4 regions of the Chryseobacterium sp. T20 genome follow, and region 3 is predicted to be linked to each of the others. Evidence: riboswitches for the same ligand, from Rfam matches in the RefSeq annotation. Region 3 holds a riboswitch; each other region holds the start of a gene.
The links. A riboswitch is a leader RNA that binds a small molecule or an ion and turns the genes downstream of it on or off. The one in region 3 is predicted to bind cobalamin.
Positions count from the first base shown of each region.

Region 1: it holds a riboswitch for cobalamin, as region 3 does, so the genes downstream of both, ACMA47_RS07065 (TonB-dependent receptor plug domain-containing protein) here and ACMA47_RS09270 (TonB-dependent receptor plug domain-containing protein) in region 3, are expected to answer to the same signal.
Region 2: it holds a riboswitch for cobalamin, as region 3 does, so the genes downstream of both, metE (5-methyltetrahydropteroyltriglutamate--homocysteine S-methyltransferase) here and ACMA47_RS09270 (TonB-dependent receptor plug domain-containing protein) in region 3, are expected to answer to the same signal.
Region 4: it holds a riboswitch for cobalamin, as region 3 does, so the genes downstream of both, prpB (methylisocitrate lyase) here and ACMA47_RS09270 (TonB-dependent receptor plug domain-containing protein) in region 3, are expected to answer to the same signal.

Region 1 covers NZ_JBLFDU010000002.1:379,667-382,850, reverse strand. Annotated here, with positions in the region: gene ACMA47_RS07070 (YncE family protein) at 1-59, opposite strand, end outside; gene ACMA47_RS07065 (TonB-dependent receptor plug domain-containing protein) at 79-1,905, opposite strand; cobalamin riboswitch at 1,937-2,115, opposite strand; gene ACMA47_RS07060 (T9SS type A sorting domain-containing protein) at 2,252-3,184, opposite strand, start outside.
Region 2 covers NZ_JBLFDU010000001.1:486,044-489,227, reverse strand. Annotated here, with positions in the region: gene ACMA47_RS02185 (LytR/AlgR family response regulator transcription factor) at 1-398, shown strand, start outside; gene ACMA47_RS02180 (Lrp/AsnC family transcriptional regulator) at 422-883, opposite strand; cobalamin riboswitch at 1,079-1,265, shown strand; gene metE (5-methyltetrahydropteroyltriglutamate--homocysteine S-methyltransferase) at 1,444-3,184, shown strand, end outside.
Region 3 covers NZ_JBLFDU010000003.1:151,201-154,384, reverse strand. Annotated here, with positions in the region: gene ACMA47_RS09275 (transporter) at 1-946, shown strand, start outside; cobalamin riboswitch at 1,039-1,224, shown strand; gene ACMA47_RS09270 (TonB-dependent receptor plug domain-containing protein) at 1,333-3,184, shown strand, end outside.
Region 4 covers NZ_JBLFDU010000017.1:13,760-16,943, forward strand. Annotated here, with positions in the region: gene prpC (2-methylcitrate synthase) at 1-361, opposite strand, end outside; gene prpB (methylisocitrate lyase) at 348-1,256, opposite strand; cobalamin riboswitch at 1,701-1,894, opposite strand; gene ACMA47_RS23620 (hypothetical protein) at 2,143-2,709, shown strand.

The sequences.
Region 1 (3,184 bases), on a different contig from region 3:
GAAATGTTAAACAATAACACTACTGCAAATAATACAGTTAAAAGTTTAGTTATTTTCATATTTACTCAATTTTAATTTTTAAAAATTTATTGCCGCATACACACTATAATTTCTTTTGGGTAAAGGATAGAAAGAAACAGTTTTATAGTATGTATTGGTTAGATTATTCACTTTGAACCCTAAGGTATATTTTTTTGCTAAAGTGGCAGAAACACCCATATTTAAAAGAAAATAAGGATCTATGGCATCTGATCTTTTTTCGTCACTTGTAGTATACGTAACTCCATTAAGCTGTCCCTGTGCGAAAAGTTTAAAGAAACCATATTCATAATCTATATTGGCAGTTCCTCTGTGCATAGGGACGTAAGGTCTCTGCATCTTCGTCTCTTTATCAATAGATTTGGCATAATAATATCCTGCATTGGCTCTTATTTTATGATTTCCCAACTGCTTACTGAAAGACAGTTGAGATTCCAGCCCGTAAGATTCAGATTTATTCACATTGTATGCCTGCCAGTAACCTAAAGCAGTTGGAAGCCAGACAATAAGATCGGTCACATTCATATAGTATGGAGATAAAGTCAGTTTAAAATCTCCCACTTTGAACTCATTGGTCATGTCTACCTGAGTAGAGGTTTCAGGTCTCAGATCTTTATTTCCTCCCGGTTCATAATAAATATCATTGAAGGACGGAAATCTGAAATTTTTTGATACATTAAAGCTTACATCATACCATTTTGCAGCATTCCATTTTCCTGAGAATGAGTACATCAACGGAGACTTCACATCTTCCACAAAATCTTTCTTGAATCCACCCTCAAAACGAAGGTTTTTGGTTGCAAAATATCTTAATAATCCTGAAACAGAACCAATATTTCTGCTGACGCTGGATATTCCGTTTTGATATCCTTCTCCTTTATTAACCTGAAACTCTCCGATGATATTAAAATTCCACTTTGAATTCAGGAAATAATTGAAGTCATTTTTAAAGATATAATTTTTCCCGGTTCCTCCACTTGATTTAGGCTGATTTAACGAACCAAAAAATTGAAAATTCTCTTCTGTATAAGCTGCTTTAAGGGAATTACTGAACTTTGTTTTGTTCCAGTCCCAGGAAAGAAGACTTCTTACACTTTGAGTTTTATATTTCGTTTTTGTTCCCGTTTCTTCATACACAGGAAAGCGTTGTGAAGAATCAAAAAACTGACTCTGCCACGAAATTTTATGATCGTTTGTAATTTTATAGGATGCTCCTACATTAAATGTTGTATTGTAATAACTCCCGTTTCTGTTGATATAGTTCAGATCGCTTACTTTATAATCATTTTCGCTTACAGAATAATTTCCGGAAGCTTTAAAGCTGAACTTATCATTGCTGTAAGAACCTTTTATAAAGTTATTATAGGTATTAAAAGAAGCCACTTCAGAAAATAAAGAGCCATGGAAGCCTTTATTAAAATCTAGCGTATTATTCAGGTGAATACTTCCTCCAATGGCACCACTTCCATACACTACACTTCCACCACCTGCTTTTATACCAATCTGATCATAGCCGAACAATGCAATATTATTGATATCTCCCTGTCCCAGAAAATTGGAATTGATATTAATTCCATTCCATACAAATGCAGTCTGCTGAGCGGTAGTTCCTCTGAAAGAAGGTGAAGAAACAGCACCACGGCCATTTTCTTTGATAAAAACCTGTGATTGAAATCTCAGAAGTTCAGAAAGATTACTGGAGTTTTTCTCGGCATCTTCCGCCGAAATTATTTTTACGGGATGAAAAAGCTTCACCCTATTCATCTGATTGTCGAAGACATAAACAGTATCGATGGCCTTCTCTTGTCCAAAAAGAAAACAGCCATAAGATGAAAAAAGCAGTACTAAAGATCTTTTTATATCCATACTTTTTTACTTTTCCTCCGAAAGCAATATGTTTTTTAATTATAATTCCGGCAGGTCTCCTGACTTTCGCATTCTGCTCCTTCCCGTTATTAAACAGTGGTTTTTTGCAGAAACTTGAGTTGCGATTTACAGTTGCGGGGACAGTCCGGGAGTTACACCCGATTCCCTTTTCATTCCAAAATACTGGAAACCAAAATTTTTGCAAAGATAGTTTTTTATATGTATTCGCCAAAAACCAGCCTTTTCAATGCAAACATGCTATCCTTTTGTTATATACACAAAAAAGAACGGCCGCTTTCAATATTGAAAACAGCCATTCATCCCACTACTTTACTATTTATATATGTTATTTTTTAATAAACTTATATCCCTCCTTTTTTACTCCTTTTACAGAGTATTGTAAAATATAATCTCCTTTTGACAGGGATGAAACATCGATCTGCCCTTCTACCGAATCAAATGATTTTACCTTTTGGCCAACCATATTATAAATTTCGGCTTTCTCTATTTTTCCTGTTCCTTTAAAATATAGGATATCAGTCACAGGATTAGGATAGATTCCTATACTGTTTCTCTCTTTCACGGCATCATTCACCGATAAAAATTGAGAAGTATCCAGATAAAAAGCGATCATCTGCCCTGAAGCATTCGTCCCCGTTCCTGCAATTTTCTTTCCGTCTTGTGAAATGGCCAAAGGAAGCCCCATGGTTACTCCATTCGTTGCAATTCCCAATGATACCGCATAATCATTCAGATTAACTCTTCCGCTAGAAGAAGTCCAGATAAAGCCTTCCCCTGACATAGGAGGTGCTCCAAATGCTCTGTAATACCCAATTACTTTTTTTCCATCAGCAGAAATTCCTGTTGCTCCTCCTTTGAAGCTGAAAGAAGCATTCGGATGTGTTATATAAGTAAGCCCACTTACCGCATTCCAGACATAAGGATTAGGATTTGCTGAGCCTATGATTGTATTTCCATCTGCAGAAATTCCTCCTGCTTCTCCTACATTGTTCCCATTATTATCTGTAATAAAACTTTCTACTCCATCCTGCCATTTTGCCCCACTTCTTGTTCCTGTTGGTTCATCCTGCCAACCTACAATTACTGTTCCTGCCGCATTGATTGCATTGGCTCTGGAGCTTCGTCCGGGAACCATACTTCCCAAATCTACCATTCCGCTTACCGCATCCCATTTCACAGCATGTGCATTAGCTGCAGTAAGAAACCCTAAACCTACGATCGTACTTCCATTGGTCGTCATGCCCCAGGTTGAACTTAC
Region 2 (3,184 bases), on a different contig from region 3:
CGCAAAATGTTTTGGCAAAACTTCAGGAAATGCTGGGCAATAACCATACGCAGAAAAACTATAAGAAAAGATTCACGGTCAGTTCACATCAGGGACTTTATTTTATCAATACGGAAGAGATCTCTTTCTTTGGAGCAGAAGAAGGAGTTGTTTTTGCCTTTGATAAAGCAGGAAAAAAGCATCTCTTGAATGAATCTACATTAAAGGAAATCGAAATTCAGCTTAATTCTTCAGATTTTTTCAGGATCAACCGGAGTGAACTTGTTCAGAAAAATCATATTGAAAGAATAGAGCGATACAATAAAAATACACTTTCCGTTCAGATAAAAGGGCAGAAAGATCATCTTATCACAAGCCAGAGCAATACATCTGCTTTCAGAAAGTGGATTGAAGAATAAATGGGTTCTCCGGTTTTATTCCATTAAATAGTCAGCCCATGGTTATTTTTCACTTCAGCCATCACAAACGTACTGTGGGTGCTCCCTATGGAATCTACAGATCCCAGCTTATTGAATACAAAATCCTGATAGTGTTTCATATCTCTTACCTGAACTTTTAAAAGGAAATCAAAATCTCCGGAAATATTGTAGCATTCGGCAACTTCTTCAATTTCTAAAATCTCTTTTACAAAATCATGACCTACGGATCTGTCATGAATTTTGAGCTTGATCTGGCAGAAAACTGTAAATCCACGGTTCAGTTTTTCAGCATCAAGAACCGCTGCATATCTTTTAACAAAACCATCCTGTTCCAGTCTTTTTACCCTTTCAAAAACAGGTGAGGTAGAAAGGTTTACTTCTTTTGCAAGTTCCTTAACGGTCAGTTTAGCATTTTTCTGGAGCAGCCTGAGCAGCTGTAAATCCTTATCATCGAGTTGTTCCACAGAATATTATTCTTTTAAATGATTAAAACAGTCAAATGTACAGAATTATATGCTTTGATTTTTATTTTTAAAAGTTTAATTTGCTTAATTATTTAATGTTAATTGTATTTTTATTCTGTATTGTTAATTTTACACAAAATTAAAAACTTTTACTGATGACCATGGTCAAGAGTAAAAGTACAGTTCTTTACAGATACTTCATCAAACAGGAAAGGTTTTACTTAAGGTAGATTAATAGGGAATCGTGTGCAAATCACGAGCTGTCGCGCAACTGTAAGTAACACACCAAAGGTTTCTGTCCTTGTAGATCCACTGCCAAAAGCGGGAAGGATGACGGAAACTGTTACAAGTCAGGAGACTTGCCTTTACTGAATTGACAATGCTTTCGCGGTCTGAAGCTTTGGGGTCATACAGATGATATATCGGATTTGAGTATTTTCTTTTTTTAAGGAAATTACGCTGTCTGTTATGTCATGACTTTCCTGAAACTTCTTCCGATAAAACATTACGAAGCCTTTTAAAGAACTTTCCCAATAAGTTTAATTAAAAAGTTTAAAAAAATGCAAACTCACATCCTTGGCTATCCGCGTATTGGTAGCAAAAGAGAACTTAAAAAAGCCTGTGAACAGTATTGGTCAGGTAAAATCCTTTTGGAAGAACTTCTGAATACCGGAAGAACGATCTGTAACCAAAACTGGAATATCCAGAAAGAAGCAGGGATAGACCTTATCCCATGTAATGATTTTTCATACTATGATCAGGTTTTGGATATGAGCCTTGTAGTAGGAGCAATTCCAACGCGTTATCATGAAGTGGTGCTTAAAAAGAACAATACTGAGTTGGATCTTTATTTTGCGATGGCAAGAGGATATCAGAAAGACGGATTGGATATCACTGCCATGGAAATGACCAAATGGTTCGATACCAACTATCACTATATCGTTCCGGAATTTTATAAAAATCAACAGTTTAAACTGAGCTCAGATAAGATTTTCAATGAATTTGCCGGAGCAAAACAAGCTGGAATTAATGCAAAACCGGTGATTATCGGGTTGGTTTCTTATCTGTTATTAGGAAAAGAAAAAGAAGAAGGCTTCGATAAATTGGAGCTGGCGGGAAATCTTCTTCCTGTTTATACAGAGATTTTAACTAAACTTCAGGATCAGGGAGCAGAATGGATTCAGTTTGATGAACCTTTCCTGGCCTTGGATTTAACAGATAAAGCCAAAGAAATTTATCTTTCCGTATATGCTGAAATCAGAAAACGTTTCCCGAAACTGAAATTTATTGTAGCTACATATTTTGACGGATTAAAAGATAATGCATCACTTGCTGTTTCCCTTCCTGTAAATACATTGCATGTTGATCTGGTGAGGAATCCTGAACAACTTGATGAGATTCTGAATGTTATTCCGGATAGTTTAAGCCTTTCATTGGGGGTAATTGACGGTAGAAATATCTGGAAAAATGATTATGAAAAATCATTGTCATTCATCAGAAAAGCGGTTGAGAAATTAGGATCTGAAAGAATTCTGATTGCACCATCATGCTCATTGCTTCATTCTCCTTGTGACCTTGATTTTGAAACCAATCTTAATCCTGAAATTAAAAACTGGTTGGCTTTTGCAAAACAAAAAGTAAAAGAAGTCGTAACACTTAAAGAGCTGGCATCCGGAACGGAAAATGGACAAATTCTTGAAGCATTCGAAGAAAATAAAAAAGCAATTGAAAGCAGAAGAACTTCTTCTCTTATTCATAATGATCAGGTAAAACAAAGAGCGAATGCAGTTACTGAAAAAGATGCTCAAAGAATAAATACCTTCAAGATCCGTAAAGAAGAACAGCAGGAAGTATTGCAGCTTCCTTTATTTCCAACTACAACCATAGGATCATTCCCGCAAACCACAGAAGTAAGAAGCTGGAGAGCTAAATTTAAAAAAGGAGAGCTTACTGCAGAGCAATATGATGCCTTATTGAAAGAAGAAACGCAGAGAACAATTCGCTGGCAGGAAGACATCGGAATCGATGTACTGGTTCACGGAGAATTTGAACGTAACGACATGGTGGAATACTTCGGAGAACAGCTGGAAGGATTTGTATTCACTAAAAACGGTTGGGTACAAAGCTACGGAAGCCGTTGTGTGAAACCTCCTGTGATCTTTGGTGATGTTTCCCGACCAACTCCGATGACCGTGTATTGGTCTGAATATGCACAGTCTCAGACTGAAAAATGGGTAAAAGGAATGTTGACAGGTCCGGTTACGATTTTACAGTGGTCTTTTGTCCGTGATGATCAGCCTC
Region 3 (3,184 bases):
GAAGAAGATTATATTGATAGTAAGCTTGATCCTGTTTAATCAGTATCAGGCGAAAACCATTAGAGACAGTGCGTATATTGCTCCCGAAACCTTTAGCAGATTCGATTTTGATGATGATTGCGATGCCTGTGGCTGTGCTGCAGGAAACGGATCTTCCGGCTTTGAATCTTTACTGAATCCACAGTTTATCGGAATCAAATACTTTGCACAGCATTATAAAGCGAAAGAGAACTTATTTGTAAAAGACCTTACTCAGGATCAGTATTTCAATACGCTGCAGCTTTGGGGGAAAATTCCACTGACTAAAAAATTGAGTGTATATGCGAGCCTGCCATTCCATTTTCATGAGAAGAAAACCATGCAGGGAGATATTAAAATCAATGGAATAGGGGATCTGAACCTGATGGGAATCTACCAGCTGATGAGTTCTAAAGATAATTTCCATCACCTGAGCGGAGGTTTGGGCGTGAAAATTCCACTGGGAAAGTTTGATGAAAAAGGAGCATCCGGAGTGAATCCAAGTTTTCAGCTGGGAACCGGAAGCTGGGATTATCAGGCTGCTTTAAATTATAAGTTTCAGAAAAATAAAGTAGCCGTATTGGTCAATACAGATTATACCATCAAAACAGAGAATAAGAAAAATTACCGTTTTGGAAACCAATGGAACTATGCTGCAACAGGTTTTTATCAGGTTGCAGGAAATGAAAAATCCATTTTTTCTGTAAAAACAGGAGTCCAGGGAGAAGTTTACGCTCAGAACAAACAGTTTGATGAGGCGTTGCCCAATACTGCTGGAAGTGCTTTGTATGGAAAATTGGGATTTGAAGCTTCTTATAAAAAACTCAGTCTTGGAAGTGAAATCATGCTTCCCATGTACACGCATCTGGCGGGAGGAGATATTGAAGCAAAATCGAGATTCAGTGTTTTCCTGAATATTGGAATTTAAAGTGACACCCTCAATAAAATGATGTTAAAGCTCCTTCGGGAGCTTTAATTGTTTATGAATCATGATTTTAATTGGGGATTAGGAATAATTATTTATCTTTGCCGAAATTTGGTGAGCCCTAAAAAGCTCTTAAAAGGGAATCCGGTGAAAATCCGGAACAGACCCGCTGCTGTAAGCTCCGCACCAAAGTTTTTGAAGAATATATCCACTGTTTTTTAATGGGAAGGATTTCAAAAATGGAGTAAGTCAGAAGACCTGCCAGAAAATAATCGTTTGACGCTTTCGTGGAATAAAGCTTAGGACATCAATGATTCTGTGCAGTGACAGCTGTGCTTTGTCGTTGTATTCTTATATCCATTAGCGTCTTCATTACCCTAAATGAGCTAATGGCGGCAAAACTAACTACTTCTGCAATTCATAAAGCTGTTTTCACAATATTGGTGATCACATCTCAACTTTTATCTTCTCAAACCAAGAAGAAGGACAGCCTTCAGGAAGAGACTATTAAAGGAATCAATCTTTATAAAAAGAATTTTAAAGAAATCCTTCCGGCACAAATCCTACAGGGTGAGCAGCTGGAGAGGCTGAACAGTCATTCAGTTGCAGATGCGCTGCGGTATTTTTCAGGAGTTCAGATTAAAGATTACGGAGGATTGGGTGGTTTGAAAACTATTAATATCCGAAGCATGGGAAGCCAGCATGTAGGGGTTTTCTATGATGGAATTCAATTAGGAAATGCCCAAAACGGACTGGTGGATCTGGGAAGATATTCTTTGGATGATCTTGAAGAAATATCCTTGTACAACGGTCAGAAAAGTGAAATTTTCCAACCGGCAAAAGACTTTGGCTCTTCGGGATCTATCTATTTACAGCCAAAAACACCTGTATTTAAAGGAAATAGGAAAACCAATCTCGTGATAAGAGCAAAAAGTGCTTCCATTGATCTCTTTAATCCTTCATTCCGATTGGAACAGAAGATTTCAGACAGGATTTCTGCCAGCTTCAGTGGTGAATTTATGCAGAGTGACGGAATTTACAGATTTCGGTATGCCAAAAAATATCCCGATGGGCAACAAGCGTATGATACCATTGCAAAGAGACAGGATTCAGATATTCGGGCAAAACGTTTTGAAACCTCTCTCAACGGAACCTTAAATAACGGAAGCTGGAATATCCGTGGCTACGGTTATATTTCAAACCGCGGAATGCCGGCACCTATTGTTAATGGTCGGTTCGGAGGAAGAGGAGCAAGGCTCTCCGATGAAAATTACTTTGTACAAGCTAATCTGAGAAAAAAACTCTTCCCGAAATTGGAAACTCAGCTGAAAGCAAAATTTGCTTACGATTATACCCATTTTATGGACACGGTTCGTTCGCAGTCTATTATTTATACTGATAATACCTATATCCAAAGGGAACTTTATCTTTCCTCTTCCAATATTTATTCCATTACTCCCAATTGGGATGTCAGCCTGAGTGGAGACTTTCAATACAATAATCTGGATGCGAATCTTGATAACTTCTCATATCCTACACGTTACACTACATTGGTGGCATTGGCGACAACCTATCAGTGGAACAGATTCAAAATTCTGGGAAGCCTTTTAGGAACTTTTACTTTTGAAGAAGTAAGAAAAAATAAAAGGCCGGGAGATGCCAGAGAGTGGACACCTGCCGTTTTTATGAGCTATCAGCCGGAAAAAATTCCTGAGCTTACCCTAAGAGCTTTCTATAAAAGAATTTTCAGACTTCCAACTTTCAATGATTTGTATTATACCAATATTGGAAATACCTACCTGAAACCGGAATTTACCAATCAATATGATGTAGGATTTACTTATCAGAAGAATTATACCAACCGTTTCTTTAAAACATTTTATGCTAAAGTAGACGGTTACTACAATAAAGTACAGGACAAAATTGTAGCTGCTCCAAACGGAAGCATGTTCCGCTGGCTGATGATGAACCTTGGATTGGTTGAAATCATTGGAGCTGATGTGAATGTGCAGACTGAAATGCAGCTTGGAAAAGTCACCCTTCGGCCATTGCTTTCCTATACCTATCAAAGCGCAAGAGATATCAGTGATCCGGAAGATACTTTCTACCGCAATCAGATTCCTTATACACCATGGCACAGTGGATCTTTCAGTCTGATGGCAGATTATAAAGACTGGAGTTTCAATTACAGTGCGATGTACGTAGGAGAAAGATATGATGTGAATCAGGATAATATTCAAT
Region 4 (3,184 bases), on a different contig from region 3:
CATCTTTTTCAGGTTGAATACTTCCAATCGCTGAAACCATTGAACGCATCACGTCCATGGGATGCGCTGCCGCCGGAATACTTTTTAAGATATTTCTTACAGAGTGGGGAAGTCCTCTCAGTGATTTTAATTTTGCTTTATAGTTTTTGAGTTGAGCTTCGGTTGGCAGCTGACCATAAATCAGAAGATAGGCTACTTCTTCAAATTGTGCTCTTTCTGCAAGATCCAAAATATCATAACCTCTATAATGAAGGTCATTTCCACTTTTTCCTACACTGCAGAGAGCGGTATTGCCTGCTGTTACTCCGGAAAGAGCTACACTTTTTTTAGGTTTAAATGTTGGTTCGCTATTCGTTGACATGAGTATTTTGTTTAAAAAGGTTATCTAATTTTTGTTCATAATCATAGTAGCCGATGCTCTGGTAGAGCTCTTCTCTGGTCTGCATTGTGTCCAGTACATGAGCTTGTGTTCCATCCTGACGGATATGCTGGTATACATTCTGCGCTGCTTTATTGGCTGCTCTGAAGGCAGAAAGAGGGTAGAGGATAAGTCCTATACCTGCGTTTTTCAGTTCTTCAACAGTGTACATTTTGATCATCCCAAACTCAGTGATATTCGCCAATACAGGGATTCCGGCAGCATCAACAAATTTTTGATAAAAGCTTAAATCGGGTACCGCTTCGGCAAAAATGAAATCTGCACCAGCTTCTTTATACGCAATGGCTCTTTCTAATGTTTTTTCCAGTCCTTCATTTGCAAAAGCATCTGTTCGGGCTCCAATCACAAAATTTTCATCGGTACGGGCATCTGCAGCTGCTTTAAGTCTGTCTACCATTTCCTCTTTGCTTACGATTTCCTTTCCAGGGCGGTGTCCGCAACGTTTTGCACCTACCTGATCCTCAATATGAATGGCTGCTGCACCAGCTTTGATTAATGATTTTATCGTTCGGGCAACATTAAAGGCAGAAGGTCCAAATCCTGTGTCGATATCTACCAAAAGAGGTAAATCACAAATATTAGTAATACGCTGAACATCTATGAGTACATCATCCAGGGTAGTAATCCCTAAATCAGGAATTCCTAAAGATCCTGCAGCAACACCTCCTCCTGAAAGATAGATTGCATTAAAACCTGCCTGCTGTGCCAATAATGCATGATTGGCATTGATGGCTCCCACAATCTGGAGGGGATTTTCTTTTTCCATTGCCTCCCGGAATTTTAGGCCGGGGGATTTCCAGTTTTCATTTTTGATCATTTTAATATGTATTGTTGAGTTGAAATTTGTTTATCAGTGAAGAAGCCAGGAATCTGTAAAGACACAGCTTTTGAGTAAAAAAGAAAAGATGGGGAATAAGTTGAGAAATCTTACTATCCTGCAGCCGGTGAGAACTTTGAGAAAATCTGCTTGTACAGGTCTGTAAAATAAACCTGTTACGACTCCACGAATAATTAAGATTGCTTTGGTACACCATTACTTTTTACATTGATTAAATCCTATAAAAAGTTCTCAGTAAACTTCGCGGTGCTTTATGAAGAAAGAAAAATTACGGAAAGGGGATACGAATGAGCCACAGAATCATGAGAAGTACCCAATGTACACTCATATCTATCTCAAAAAAATAACATAGATTGATAAACTGTTTTATCACACTATATCCATATCGTATCATACCTGACTGTAAGCTTCAAATCGCGAAAGCATCGTCAATACGAAATAGGCAGGTCTCCTGACTTGTAACGGTTTTTATCATCCTTCCCATATGAAAAATATACAGTGGATATCAATTGATAAAAACTTTTTGTTTGTTACTTACAGTTGCGCGACAGTTCGTGATTTACACACGATTCCCTTTTAATACACAGCTAAGTGTAACCAGTTTCGGTTGATAAAGAAGGTTTTAAGAACTCCTTGGTGGTAAATATAAGTATTTTATAATAACGAAAAAGATATTTTATGTAATCAATAGCTTTTTTACTGTAATCTATTGGAAATGCTTGAGTTGTAAGGTGTGTTTTAGAAGAAAAACGGATTGTTTATGTTGTTAAATTAATATAAAAGATAACCGAAAAATTAAAGATAGTTAATAAATTTACCGTTCTTCTTTCATTTTATGAATTTTATTAATCATATATAATTGATCATGGTAGACATTGCAGAATTTAAACAAAACCTGGGTTTGAGGGAAGTTCCTGTAGAGCTTGAAAAACTGATTTACTTCCAGAATACTATTTCCTCGTTTGAAAATTATTCGCAGGGTTTTGGTGTGTTAATCGACGATAAGTCCGGATTGAAAAGCTGGAGTGATGACGAAAATTTTTTGAATAGCATGTTGCCTTTTGCTCAGGCTAATGGTTCCGGTTCATTCTATGCCATCTGGAATAATGGAACGGATCAGCCTTTGAATAAAATGCCTGTTGTGGTTTTTGGAGATGAAGGTGGAGTTCATATTGTCGCTGAAAATAGTATACAGCTTTTACATTTGCTCACTTTTGACACTGAGATTTCAGTAGACTTTGATGAAGCTTATTTTTATAGAGAGGAAGAGGATTATGAAGAGAGTCCGGATTTAAATGAATATTTGAGGTGGATGAAAGGAGATTACGGTGTAAGCCAGATTGAAGAACCTGATGTGTTGATTCAAAATGCTCAGGCTCAATATAAAGAAAGTTTTGATCTATGGTTTGGGCAATACTTTGAAGATCATTAATCTTGTATTAATAACTTCTCTGTAGAAGATTTTATTTTTGGCAGGTGAAGTCTGTAGACAACAAAAAACCTCACAATAAAAATTGTGAGGTTTTTTTGAGCGCGAAAGGATTCGAACCTTTGACCGTCCCGATTGAAATCGGGATGCTCTATCCGGTCTGCTTTATCAATGATTTTTTAAGTAATGAATAAAAACAAAAAAGACTTACTAAAAATAGTAAGTCTTTATGTGAACTTGGAAGGATTATCATTGAACCGTCTAGTAGAAGATTTGAATTGGATTTTGAGATTAAATATTTGATTATGAGTGTTTTGAATAATTGTTTGAACAATTCGAATCCTTTTGAGATATGTTCATGGGAGAGATTTTTCGAACTTTTATTAGAGAATTTTAGAGGGTTTGTTTTTAAAAATATTGGTTTTCAGTATTTTATAATTAATAATTCAAGTTCGAATCCTATTGCCATATTGATTTT